One region of the Priestia sp. FSL W8-0001 genome, then DNA from elsewhere that is predicted to be linked to it. Evidence: riboswitches for the same ligand, from Rfam matches in the RefSeq annotation. Region 1 holds a riboswitch; each other region holds the start of a gene.
The links. A riboswitch is a leader RNA that binds a small molecule or an ion and turns the genes downstream of it on or off. The one in region 1 is predicted to bind S-adenosylmethionine.

Region 1 (3,360 bases):
AAGCCATCGGGAGTTACTAACGATTCCTGTTCAGTTACGCTTGATAAAACTTTTAGCGTAATACTTCGAACGGTTTCTAAATGATGTAATAACAATAAATTCATAAATAATTCCTCCTTTAGACTTGTTTCTTTTCTAGTAATATCTTTTAATTATAACAGGGAAACAGTCAAATACGGTGTAGTTTGCTTAACGAAAATAGTAAGAAGAAAGGGCGATACCATGTCTAGTTTACGTTTTGAAAAAATATTGCAAGTAACAAAGAACCATATTGAGTTGTTAAAGGAAGCTGATCCATCAGAAGAGGTTATTTCAGGCTATATTGAGAGAGGAACATGCATTGCAGGAAGAGCAGATGGTGAGTTAGTGGGGCTTGTTGTACTGCTACCAACAAGGCCGAATACGGTGGAAATTGTCAATATTGTAGTAAAGAAAAACATGCGAAATCAAGGATACGGAAAGCAATTGGTGGAAGAAGCTTTAAAGCTTTCAAAGCACTATGGATATAAAAGCGTAGAAATTGCAACAGGTAATTCAAGTATTGAGCAGTTGGCGTTGTATCAAAAATGTGGATTTCGTATTACAGGAATTGAAATTGATCACTTTGTTCATAACTATGAAGAAGAAATCTATGAAAATGGTATTCAATGTCGTGATATGATTCGACTGCGACAAATATTGAGTTAAGGGTACATATTTTTAGAAAATGGGCGTTTAGACAAGCAAAAGGATGATGCGTGCATACACTGAGACAGAAAGGATGGTGTATGTTATGTGTTTTTACGGCGGTTATTGTGGAGGATACGGCTATAATAAAGGCGGCAGTGGGTTTGCCTTAATCTTAGTTCTGTTTATTCTTCTTGTTATTGTAGGATGCGTTTGTTGGAATTAATAAAGAAAAGAAGTATACAAAAGGAGACTTTTGTATGCTTCTTTTCTTTAAATTAAAACTAATCTAAAAAATTTTATAAAATAAAATTAAAAAAATATTGACACTATATACAAACTACCTGTAGAATAGCCATCATAACAAAGTGAATAAAAAAGCAACTCTTATCGAGAGTGGTGGAGGGACTGGCCCTATGAAACCCGGCAACCTATCAGCAATCGTGCTGTAACGGTGCTAAATCCTGCGGTGTATCTTTATACACTGAAAGATAAGAGAAGCGGATTGGTTAAAATCGCTTCTCTTTATCTGCAAGAGGCGTTTTTTTTATGGAAAAAAAGAAAAGGGAGCGATTGACATAATGAAAAAAACAACAAAAGTACTAGGTTTAACACTGGCGTCAGCACTACTAATTGTAACGGCTGCGTGCGGAAAAGAAGAAGCAAAGACTTTGAGCACAGAAAAAATTACAATCGGAGTAACTGGTGGTCCTCATCAACAAATTAACGAAGAAGTGAAGAAGTTAGCAGAAAAAGATGGATTAGAGATTACCATTAAAACGTTTAACGACTATAATACACCGAACACAGCGCTTGATGAACGTGATTTAGATTTAAATAATTATCAAACATTACCGTTTTTAGAACAACAGGTAAAAGATAAAGGCTATAAAATTGAGGATGCGTTTAAAACGGTTGCGTTTCCAATGGGTATTTATGCAGACGGCATTAAAGATATAAAAGAACTGAAAAAAGGTGACAAAATTGCTGTGCCAAATGATCCAAGTAATGAATATCGTGCGTTAAAGCTATTTGAAGCGGCTGGAGTTATTAAATTAAAAGAAGGCGTTGAAGAAAAAGCAACGAAAAAAGACGTAGCTGAAAATAAACTGGATCTTGAAATCGTTGAGCTAGAAGCTTCACAAATTCCATCTCAATTAGGTGAAGTAGCAGCTGCTGCAATTAACACAAACTTTGCGATGGGTGCAGGTTTAACAATTAATGATGATGCCATTTTCCATGAAGAAATTGAAAACAATCCATATCCAAACTACGTTGTTGTACGTACGGAAAATAAAGATGATGAAGTTGTAAAACAGCTAGAGAAATACTTCCATTCAGATGAAATTCGTCAATTTATTGAAGAAGAGTTTAACGGCTCAGTTGTCCCAGCATTTTAAGGAGTGGTGAACGTGATTGAATTAAAGCAGACTTCCAAAACATATGAAGTCAACGGCAAGAAAGTGGAGGCTGTGAAAGACGTGTCCTTGACTATTGAAAAAGGAGAGGTGTTCGGAGTAATTGGATATAGCGGTGCGGGGAAAAGTACGCTGATTCGCTGTGTTAATCTACTTGAAAAACCAACGTCTGGAGAAGTATTCATTAATGGTGTAAGCCTAACGACTCTTTCAAAGCAGGATCTTCAAAAGACACGCCGGAAAATCGGGATGATTTTCCAGGGGTATAATTTATTAAAAACAGCAACTGTATATGAAAACATTGCAATTCCTCTAAAACTAGAAGGCATTGATAAAGAAACCATTCAAAAGCGCGCAGAGAAGTATTTAGAAATTGTCGGGTTGTCTGATAAAGTTAATCACTACCCGTCTCAGCTATCTGGCGGTCAAAAGCAGCGTGTTGCCATTGCACGAGCGTTAGCGCATGAGCCTGAAATTTTATTAAGCGATGAGGCCACAAGTGCCTTAGATCCAGAAACAACGGAAGCTATCTTGGAGTTACTATTAAAAATTAACCGAGAATTAGGCTTAACAATTTTTCTAATTACGCACGAATTAAACGTTGTTCAACGTATTTGTGATCGCGTAGCAGTGATGGAAAATGGAAGAGTCGTAGAAGAAGGAAAAGTAGTGGATATATTTACTCATCCACAGCATCCAACAACTAAGCGTTTTATTGGTTCAGAATCTGCATTTAATCTTCCAGAAGCTTTAAAAACAGAATATCGTAAAACTGGTAAGCTTGTATCACTTTATTTTAAAGGAAGTGAAAAGTCCAATGAACCGGCGCTTGCGATGGTTTCACGCAAATTTGATGTATTACCAAGTATTTTAGCCGGTGGAATTGAACAGTTAAAAAATGAAACGCTTGGAAAGCTGCTTGTTCATTTAAGAGGAGATAAGGAAGCTTATGAAGAAGCAATCGGATATTTAGAAAGTGAAGGCGTTATTGTAGAGGAGTGGAAATAAGATGGCTGAATTTTTTGTAGAGTGGGGAGACGTTATTTGGGAAGGCTTCCTTCAAACGTTAACCATGACAAGTATCTCATTAGTTATTGCCATCTTGATTGGTTTACCGCTTGGGATTTTACTTGTTGTAACTAGACAGGGTGGACAGTCAGAAAACAGATGGTTATACCAAGTTCTGAACTGGATCATCAACATTATTCGTTCGATTCCATTTATTATTCTATTATTCTTCATTCTACCATTTACTAAGCTTATTGCTGGAACAACC
Region 2 (3,360 bases), 1.3 Mb from region 1:
TTCCATCTAGTGCTGTGTTAGGTAAAATATAATCTTGGAATGGTTTAATGTCTAACTCAATTCCTTTTTCCTCTAACAATGGCTTTGCTTCTTCTAAAATTTCAGCGTGAGGAATGTTTGACGCCCCCACCACAATTTTCTTTTCGTCTTCTGATGAATCTGACCCACTGCCTCCAGATGAACCACAAGCAGCTAAACCTAAAACTAAAGCAGATGATAAAGCAAATGTTGAAACCCATTTTTTCATAATATATTTCCTCCTCTTATCGTTTATCAATTTTAGACGTGATAAAATCACCAATAAACTGGATAATAAATACAATCACTAAAATTAAAACTGTCGCAACAAGGGTTACATCACTATTATTTCGCTGGAAGCCTTCTAAATATGCTAAGTTTCCTAAACCACCAGCTCCAACCGCTCCAGCCATTGCTGTATAGCCAATGAGTGCGATTGCTGTAACCGTCAAACCAGAAATTAAAGCAGGCATTGATTCTGGAAGCAGCACTTTAAAGATAATTGTGCTTGTTTTCGCTCCCATCGATTTTGCTGCTTCAATCACACCTTTATCAATTTCGCGAAGGCCGATTTCAACCATACGCGCGTAAAATGGTGCGGCTCCAACAATAAGAGCTGGCAAAGCTGCTTCTGCTCCTAGCATTGTTCCCACAATTGCTTTTGTAAACGGAATGAGCAAAATTAGTAAGATGATAAATGGAATGGATCGAAAGATGTTTACAAAAGCTCCTATAATAATATTAACGAAGCGGTTTTCCCAAAGCTGACCTTTGCCTGTTAAAAATAGAAGTAAGCCTAGCACAATTCCTAATATAAACGTGGCAACAACTGAGATACTTGTCATATAAAGTGTTTCAATCGTTGCTGCACTAAATTTATCATACGTTACGTTTGGGAATAATTCAGTTAGCATCCGTCATCACCTCAATTTCTACCTGTTGTTCACGGATGTACTCAATTACTTTATTAACCTCTGCTTCTTCACCATCTAAATGAATAAATAAGGTTCCATAAGAACCCGTTTGTGTATAAGAAACTTTCCCTTGTAAGATGTTAATCGTGACATCAAATGCTTTTAAAATGCTCGTAATGAGCGGTTGCTCCGCTTTTCCACCTACAAATGTGAGCTGAACAATTCGACCGCTTGGATAAAGTTCCTTCACCTGCTCCACTGTCTCAAACGTTTCTTCTGGCTCTGAAATTTGCTGTACAAATCGCTTTGTAATATTTTGCTGTGGTTTACGGAATACTTCAAGTACTTCTCCTTGTTCGACTACTTTTCCATTTTCCATCACAGCTACACGATGACAAATTTTACGGATTACGTGCATTTCATGCGTGATTAAGACAATCGTTAAACCTAGCTTTTCATTAATATCAACTAGCAAATCCAAGATCGAATCTGTTGTTTGTGGATCAAGTGCCGATGTTGCTTCGTCACATAATAAGACTTTTGGGTTATTAGCTAACGCTCTTGCAATTCCTACACGCTGTTTTTGCCCGCCGCTCAGCTGAGATGGGTAGGCATTTTCTCTACCTTCTAATCCAACTAGTTTAATGAGCTCGTTTACACGTTCTGCTCGTTTGTTTTTTGGAACACCGGCAATTTCAAGTGGAAACGCAATGTTTTCTTGCACGGTACGAGACCAAAGTAAATTAAAATGCTGAAAAATCATGCTAATTTCTTGGCGAGCTTGTCTAAGCTTAGCACCTTTAATTTTCCCAATTTGATTTCCTGCTACTTCTACTGTTCCAGAAGTAGGTGTTTCTAAACCATTTAATAAGCGAATAAGAGAGCTTTTCCCTGCTCCACTATATCCAATGATGCCGAAGATTTCACCTTTTGCCACTGATAAATTAACCTGATCAACGGCCGTGACTTTCCCACTTTTAGCATCATATATTTTCGTTACATCTTGTAACGTAATCATCTTCTTCACCTTCTTTGTTGACTTGCTCTGTCTGCTTAGTGTGTCCTTGCTTTTAGAAAATAAAAAAACCTTTCTACACGTGAGCAGAAAGGTTTTTGATAAAATCCTTTCTCTCATCTTTCAAAGCTTATGCTTTGCAGGAATTGGCACCATTTCAGTTAGTCTGACGGTTGCCGGGTTTCATAGGGCACAGTCCCTCCACCTCTCTTGATAAGAGTTAACGACAAATTATTGAAATTATTTTGTTTTCATCAAATATTCATTCATTTATGTTTGTGATTCTAGCATGTGTCAGAAAGGGTGTCAACAAAAAATGCGCATAGGATAATAATCCCATGCACACCCTTAAACAAATGTTTGTTTAACTAAGACGTTCCATTACGTATTCAACAGAGTGAAAAGCATACAGCTTCTGCTTCACTTCGCCATTTCCATATTCAATTAGGCATGGAACACTTTCAATTTCGAGCAAAGACGCTTTAGCAGGCATATAGTTTAAATTACTCATTCCGATTGTTAAGTCTGGAATAATCGCTTCTACTACTGTTAACATTTTTTTAGCTAGTTGGCACGTTCCACAAAGGGGTGTATGGAAAAAAATAACCGTACGCTCGTCTTTATTTAGCTTTTCGTCTAGCTGTTCCTCTGTCCACTCTTCCATGTTACTCATCCTTCTATATTAAAAATTCTGCGTTAACATCTATATTAGCACTTAAAAGTACCGTAGCAATATGATTTCTTGGGGCCGCCGCTACCTCACGATACATTTTATCGATATAAAGGTGCTCCGCTTCCGGAAGTTCTTTTTTAAACTGTTTCCGTAATTTATTGCCGGAATCATCTGAGTCAACCAAGATATACACATCTTTATCATACGTGGAATCGATAATCTCATCTAGCTTTGACAAGCTGATGGTTCCATTTGTACAAATAATCTCAATCGGTTCATTAATAATACTTTCGATTCGCTTTTTGTCAGACTTACCTTCTACAATAATTACTTTTTCAATTTCTATTAAACGCATCGTCATCACCTATGATTATCAGTTGTATAGTAACGTTATTCCTTTATGCTATACAATATTCGTTAATGTAACACAGTTCCCCTGTTTTTTAAAAGATTTTGCTGTAAAAAGAACATATATGAATTGTTTTTTATTGAAAAAATAGACTATTTTCGATCATCTTAGACTGATGGCGCCAAACCTTATGTGGTTGGCGCCATCAGTCTTGCACTCAGAGGTTTCATGCTAAATTTAGCACCAACCCTCTTCTGAATCGCAGTCCGTATACTTTTGTGTAGCTCCAGCCTGGACGTCAGCATACTGATAAATCTTGTTATTTTCTTGCGTGTAACCTGACTCTAAATTATATTGATTACCCGTTGCACCATAATTCACATGGCCAATT
Region 3 (3,360 bases), 650 kb from region 1:
CCAAAAAAATGAAAAATAAACGAATGGTTTGTTTTAATCTAGACAAATACCTCAAAACAAGGAAAAATAAAAGACGGATTACATAGAAGAGAGGATGAACATTATGTCAGAGAGAGAGGTACTACAGGTTCATAACGTCACGAAAAAGATTGGCAATAAAATTATTTTGGATAACGTATCATTGTCTGTGCGAAAAGGAGAAATCTTTGGGTTACTAGGTCCAAACGGTTCGGGTAAAACTACGCTTATTCGAGCAGTTGTAGGTTTAGTAAGTTCAACAGGAGACGTTACCATTAACAATCATGACCAGCGCAAACAATTTAATGAAGCTGTCAAATCAATTGGTGCAATCATTGAAAACCCGGAGTTTTATGGATATTTGACAGGTTATCAAAATTTAAAGCATTTTGCACGAATGCACGGTGTGTCTGCAAATCGAATCGATGAAGTGGTCGAGCTAACAAGGTTAGAAAAAAGCATTCACCAACCGGTAAAGACTTATTCACTCGGAATGCGTCAGCGCCTCGGAGTTGCACAAGCTATTCTACATAAACCGTCACTACTGCTACTAGATGAGCCTACTAACGGCTTGGATCCAGCAGGAATGATTGAATTTAAAACATATTTAAAGCGGTTGTGCAAAGAAGAAGGAATTTCAATTCTTATTGCTAGCCATTTGTTGAAAGAAGTGGAAGCCTTGTGTGATCGCGTAGGGATTATTCAAGACGGCAGACTGCTATCTGTTCAAGAATTAGCTAAGCGTAATATAGAAGAGAACCTAACGATTGTATTTGCAGTTGATGCTGTAGAAAAAGCGGAAAATCTGCTATCAAATCAAGGCTACACTTGTGCAATAAAAGAAAAGCAGCTTTCTGTACAAGCTCAACCGAAAGAGGCTGCTGCTATTAATAAACTTCTAGTGGAAGAAGGCATTGAAGTATACCAAATTACTCCAATTTATGAATCGCTAGAACAATCGTTTATGTCTGTTACGGGAGGAGATTTCAATGCTTAATTTAATACAAAATGAACATATGAAGTGGTTTATGAAAAAAAGCACAAAAGTCGTATTTCTGGCAATTGCTGTCTTAACGCTTGGAATGGCTCTTATAATGAGAACTATTACAACGAATGCTGGAATTGCAGAAACGTTGCCAGGCTTTGTTGCTTTCACTTCAAACTTTTTAATTATTGTCCAATTTTTTGCTGTAGCCGCTGCTGGATCGATTGTTGCATCTGAATTTGAAAAAGGAACGATTAAACTTCTATTAATTCGTCCTAAGAGTCGCTCAACTATTCTTTTATCCAAATACCTGACTAGCATTTTTATTAGCTTGTACTATTTGGCTGCCTTCTTTTTATTTTCAATCATTTGGGGTATTATTTTCTTTTCAGGAGGAGCTTTTAATGGTCAAGAAGGACAAGGTATCTGGATTGCATATGGTGTTTCATATCTTGAAACCTTTATGATGGTTGCTTTTGCGTTTATGCTATCGTCGGTATTCAGAAATAGTGCATTAGCAGTTGGTCTTGGCATTGTTGTTGGAGTAGGAGCAAAAATGCTTGCTGGAATTTTATCTGAGTTTCAAGTACAGTGGGGAATTATTTTACTGTTTGCTAACACCAACCTTAGTCAATATATGGATGGAAATCAAACGTATTTCCCTGGGATGACCCTACCGTTTTCTCTATTTATTATTATAGCTCATCTAATCTTCTTTGTTGGAACGGCTTGGCTGTTTTTCTTAAAGCGAGACGTAGCGAATTGATATTTGAATTTTCTTTCTTTTTGTTTTTCTACAATAGTGTTTGACAAGGAAAGTAAAAGATATTAAAGTAGTTAAGAGTTAATTTTGAATAATAAATTTAAAAAATATTATACTTCTTATCAAGAGAGACGGAGGGACTGGCCCGATGATGTCTCGGCAACTGACTCACAGAGTGCGGTGCCAAATCCAGCAAACAATTTTGTTTGAAAGATGAGAAGAGCGTATTCTTATAAAGAATTATAAGAGGGCCTCTTCTTGATGAAGAGGTCTTTTATTTATGCAAAGAGGTGTAAACATGGGAAAACAAAAAGAAAACGGTTGGGCACTGCTGCCGCTAGGAGTATTTCTAGCTTTGTTTGTAGGCTCGGGGATTATTACAGGTGATTTTTATAAGCTTCCTGTACTTGTAGCAATTATCGTAGCGGCTATCGTTGCCTTAGCGATGAACCGGAAAGAAACGCTAAATGCGAAGGTTGAGCGTTTTGCTAAAGGCGCAGGTCATCCGGACTTGATGATTATGGTCTTTATCTTTATTCTGGCGGGCGCTTTTTCAGAAGTAGCAAGCGGCATGGGAGCGGTTGATTCAACGGTTAACCTTGCTTTATCTGTTTTGCCACAAAGCTTGCTTGTTGTTGGATTATTCTTTATCGGTGCTTTTATCTCACTTGCGATGGGTACTTCTACTGGTACCATTGCGGCTCTAGCACCAATTGCAGTTGGAGTAAGTGCTGAAACGGATATTTCTGCAGCACTAGCCGTAGCAGCCGTTATCGGCGGTGCAATGTTTGGAGATAATTTATCCATTATTTCTGATACAACAATTGCTGCGGTTCGTACGCAAAAAACAAAAATGAACGATAAATTTAAAGTGAATTTTCTAATTGTATTACCAGCAGCAATTATTACAATGGTTCTTTTATTAGTAATGACGCTTGGAAATAATTCTAATGTAGATGTTGAAAGTTTTAGCTTTGTAAAAATGCTTCCTTATATAGGAGTGCTGGTTGCAGCATTGCTTGGATTAAATGTGTTAGCAATTTTAACAGGGGGGTATTGTTGTAGCTGGAATTATTGGATTGGCAGACGGAAGCTATACGCTAGCAACCTTTGCAAAAGCTATTACAACAGGAATTGGCGGTATGGCTGAACTCATTATTCTCAGCATCTTAATTGGTGGAGTCGTTGAACTTATTAAGTATAATGGAGGGATCCATTTCTTGCTTGGGCTATTAACACGTAATATTAAAACAAGAAAAGGCGCAGAGTTTAGTATTGCTGGATTAGTAAGCGCGACAAATCTTTCGACAGCTAATAACACAATTTCAATTATTACGGTCGGGTCTTTAGCAAAAGAGATTGCAGATGAATACGAAATCGATAACCGTAAGTCAGCAAGTATACTTGACTTATTTTCATGTAGCGTGCAGGGACTTGTTCCATATGGAGCGCAAATGCTAATTGCATCAGAATTTGCAAAAGTATCCTCAGTTGAACTAATGCCATTCGCATTTTATCCAATCTTAACAGCGATATTTGGAATTTTAGCGATTGTCTTTAATTATCCAAAGCTTACTCATAAACAACCTGCTAA
Region 4 (3,360 bases), 1.1 Mb from region 1:
CATGCGGATATTTATGGTAACTACAGCTGTGAAAAGTTATTTGGGCAAGCGTTAGCGCAAAAGCCTTCTTTACGCGAGTCTATGCAGCTTGTTACAAAATGTGGCATTAAGCTAACGTCTGATAAATATCCAGAGCGTAAAATTAATTTTTATGATACGAGCAAAGAACATATCATCAACAGCGCCAACCAGTCATTAAAGAATTTAAATACGGACTATGTAGATGTTTTACTCCTCCACCGTCCAGATCCTTTTATGGATCCACAAGAAGTAGCAGATGCGTTTATTCAGCTTAAAGAAGAAGGAAAAGTACGCTACTTTGGAGTCTCGAACTTTAAACGTTCACAGTTTGACTTACTTCAATCGTTCTTACCTTTTTCACTTATTACGAATCAAATTGAAGTCTCGCCTACTTATTTAAACCATTTTGAAGAAGGCACAATTGAACAATGCCAGCAGCATAAGATAGCGCCAATGGCTTGGTCACCACTAGGTGGCGGCTCCATCTTCACTGCTGAAGATGAGCGTTCCATTCGCGTTCGAAACAAGCTAACAGAAATCGGTGAAGAAATTGGAGCGAAATCGTTAGATCAAATTGTCTATGCTTGGTTACTAGCTCACCCAGCTACTATTATGCCGATTGTCGGGTCTGGAAAAATGAACCGCATTGATGTAGCTATTCAAGCGTTGGACTTAAAGGTGAATCGCATGCAGTGGTTCCAAATTTTAGAGGCTTCTAAAGGACGACCTGTTGATTAAACCTATTTAGATAATTTCTTTTCTAACACGTAGATTTCAACAATTTAATTCAATGCACTCCGAGGCTGAGAAATAAGTAATTCAGCCAATGATAAACCTGAACGGTTGAGAGTTCCTCACTTTTAATCGTTCAGGTTTTTTATTGATTGTGAAAACAATGTTGAAAATAGGCTGGAATGAAGCGTAGCGTAGGACACTCGACTCTTGCGGGAAAGAGAGGGAAAACTGAGATCCCAAAGCGCAGGGAGGAAGCTCTGGTTCCTCCCCCCGGAAAGCGAGTGGCCATAGCGCAATGGAACGAACGTGTTCTGACAACGTAAAGAGGTGAGAAAAGGGAGTGTTGGTATTTTTGGAAATTTGTTTTGTTATGCCCATCCTCTTCTTATGATTTATTAGTGAAATTTTCGAAATTGTCTTGTATAATATACAAAAATCAGATAAATTAGATAATAAGATTAAATTTCATCTTTATCGTTCGTTTCTTTTTAAGTAAACATATCGCAGAATGAACTAAAATAATAATCATATATGGATTCTTATCACGAGAGGTGGAGGGACTGGCCCTTTGAAACCTCAGCAACCAGTCGAAATGACATGGTGCTAAATCCAGCAAGCAAATCGCTTGGAAGATAAGAAGAAGAAATAAAGTCTTCTTCTTACAGAAGGCTTTTTTTGTTAATTCATTTTCTTTTTTTATTTGAACACAACTGATAACAGATGAAATGGAACGTTTAAGGAGGTTTTCAAATGGGGTTACTTGAAGATTTACAATCACGCATTTTAATAGGAGATGGTGCAACTGGTACCCTTCTGTATTCACATGGAATTGATAGCTGCTTTGAAGAGCTAAACATCACAAAAAAAGAAGAGATTCAGCGCATTCATCGTGCATATGTAGAAGCAGGTGCAGATGTCATTCAAACCAATACATATGCTGCCAATTATCAAAAGCTTGCACGATATGGTTTAGAAGATGCTGTCAAAGATATTAACATTTCAGCCGTCAGAATTGCAAAGCAAGCTGCTAAGAAAGATGCATACGTGGTCGGTACACTAGGAGGCATTCGCTCATTTCAAAAAAATGCCATCTCAACAGAAGAAGTAAAGCGAAGCATTCGCGAGCAGCTATTTTGGCTGTTAAATGAAGGCGTTGACGGCTTGCTATTTGAAACATACTACGATTTTGAAGAATTAAAAACGGTGTTGTCCTTGGCTAGAAAAGAGACATCAAAACCAATCATTACGCATGTTTCACTCCATGATATTGGCGTATTACAAAATGGAACATCCCTTTATGATGCGTTTCAAGAGTTAGAATCTTTAGGTGCAGATGTTGTCGGTCTGAACTGTCGTTTAGGCCCTTCTCATATGATTCAATCGCTTGAAGAAGTTCCGCTTTTAGATCGTGCTTTCTTATCAGCTTATCCAAATGCAAGCTTACCAGCTTATGTAGAAGGAAAAGTGGAGTACGCTACAAATCAAGATTATTTCGTTGAAAGCGCCAAAGCTTTTCGCAATCAAGGCGTTCGTTTAGTAGGTGGATGCTGCGGTACTACGCCCGCTCATGTTCAAGCGATGTCACAAGCATTGAAGCATGAAAAGCCTATTACGCAAAAGAAAGTAAAGATTAGACCAGTTGTAGAAATCAAAGAACAAGAACAAACAAAGGAACCACACCTCCATGATCTTGTGAAAGAAAGGCGTTCAATTATCGTTGAGCTTGATCCACCAAAACAGCTCGGACCAACAAAATTTTTAGATGGTGCAAAAGCTCTTCATAAGGCTGGTGTTGATGCGGTTACCCTTGCAGATAATTCTCTGGCATCACCTCGAGTAAGCAACTTAGCAATGGCATCGCTTATGCAGCAGCAAACGGATGCTCGACCGCTTGTTCATATTACGTGTCGTGACCGTAACTTAATCGGACTTCAATCCCATTTAATGGGACTTCATACACTTGGCATTAACCAAGTATTAGCCATTACAGGAGATCCATCAAAGATTGGAGATTTCCCTGGAGCTACGTCCGTTTATGATGTCTCTTCATTCGATTTAATTAGCTTAATTGCTCAATTTAATGAAGGATTATCCTATTCAGGAAAGCCACTTGGACAAAAAACCAATTTTTCAATCGCAGCGGCATTTAACCCAAACGTTCGACATTTAGACCGTGCAGTTGTCAGACTTGAAAAGAAAATTTCATGCGGTGCTCACTATTTTATTACACAGCCGCTATACTCAACAAAACAAATTGAAGAAGTGTACGAAGCAACGAAACATTTAGATGCTCCAATTTATATCGGCATCATGCCACTAACAAGTGCTCGTAACGCTCGCTTCATTCATCATGAAGTACCCGGAATTAAATTGTCGGAAGATATTTTAGCACGCATGGATGCTACTGGAGAAGATCGAATTAAAGGTGAAGTTGAAGGATTAGCAATTGCAAAAGACTTAATCGATACTGCCTATGAATTATTTAATGGTATCTATTTGATTACACCGTTTTTGCGCTACGAAATGACCGAGATTTTAACTCGTTATATCAACGATAAACAGCTTGTAACGACAGAAAGGAAGAACTAAATGACCTCATTAATT

Region 2: another riboswitch for S-adenosylmethionine. It lies ahead of MKZ18_RS19470 (methionine ABC transporter ATP-binding protein); the one in region 1 lies ahead of MKZ18_RS13000 (MetQ/NlpA family ABC transporter substrate-binding protein).
Region 3: another riboswitch for S-adenosylmethionine. It lies ahead of MKZ18_RS09435 (Na+/H+ antiporter NhaC family protein); the one in region 1 lies ahead of MKZ18_RS13000 (MetQ/NlpA family ABC transporter substrate-binding protein).
Region 4: another riboswitch for S-adenosylmethionine. It lies ahead of MKZ18_RS07015 (bifunctional homocysteine S-methyltransferase/methylenetetrahydrofolate reductase); the one in region 1 lies ahead of MKZ18_RS13000 (MetQ/NlpA family ABC transporter substrate-binding protein).

What each region holds. Positions count from the first base shown of each region.
Region 1 is NZ_JBBPAL010000001.1:2,434,473-2,437,832, reverse strand. It holds gene MKZ18_RS13015 (DinB family protein) at 1-104, opposite strand, end outside; gene MKZ18_RS13010 (GNAT family N-acetyltransferase) at 223-687, shown strand; gene MKZ18_RS13005 (YjcZ family sporulation protein) at 773-892, shown strand; SAM riboswitch class I at 1,051-1,164, shown strand; gene MKZ18_RS13000 (MetQ/NlpA family ABC transporter substrate-binding protein) at 1,248-2,066, shown strand; gene MKZ18_RS12995 (methionine ABC transporter ATP-binding protein) at 2,079-3,092, shown strand; gene MKZ18_RS12990 (methionine ABC transporter permease) at 3,094-3,360, shown strand, end outside.
Region 2 is NZ_JBBPAL010000001.1:3,690,256-3,693,615, forward strand. It holds gene MKZ18_RS19460 (MetQ/NlpA family ABC transporter substrate-binding protein) at 1-247, opposite strand, end outside; gene MKZ18_RS19465 (methionine ABC transporter permease) at 264-932, opposite strand; gene MKZ18_RS19470 (methionine ABC transporter ATP-binding protein) at 922-1,950, opposite strand; SAM riboswitch class I at 2,061-2,167, opposite strand; gene MKZ18_RS19475 (thioredoxin family protein) at 2,312-2,611, opposite strand; gene MKZ18_RS19480 (toprim domain-containing protein) at 2,625-2,975, opposite strand; gene MKZ18_RS19485 (YusG family protein) at 3,207-3,360, opposite strand, start outside.
Region 3 is NZ_JBBPAL010000001.1:1,788,141-1,791,500, forward strand. It holds gene MKZ18_RS09425 (ABC transporter ATP-binding protein) at 104-1,015, shown strand; gene MKZ18_RS09430 (ABC transporter permease) at 1,008-1,769, shown strand; SAM riboswitch class I at 1,883-1,986, shown strand; partial or broken gene MKZ18_RS09435 (Na+/H+ antiporter NhaC family protein) at 2,065-3,360, shown strand, end outside.
Region 4 is NZ_JBBPAL010000001.1:1,326,099-1,329,458, reverse strand. It holds gene MKZ18_RS07020 (aldo/keto reductase) at 1-759, shown strand, start outside; SAM riboswitch class I at 1,293-1,395, shown strand; gene MKZ18_RS07015 (bifunctional homocysteine S-methyltransferase/methylenetetrahydrofolate reductase) at 1,507-3,345, shown strand; gene metH (methionine synthase) at 3,346-3,360, shown strand, end outside.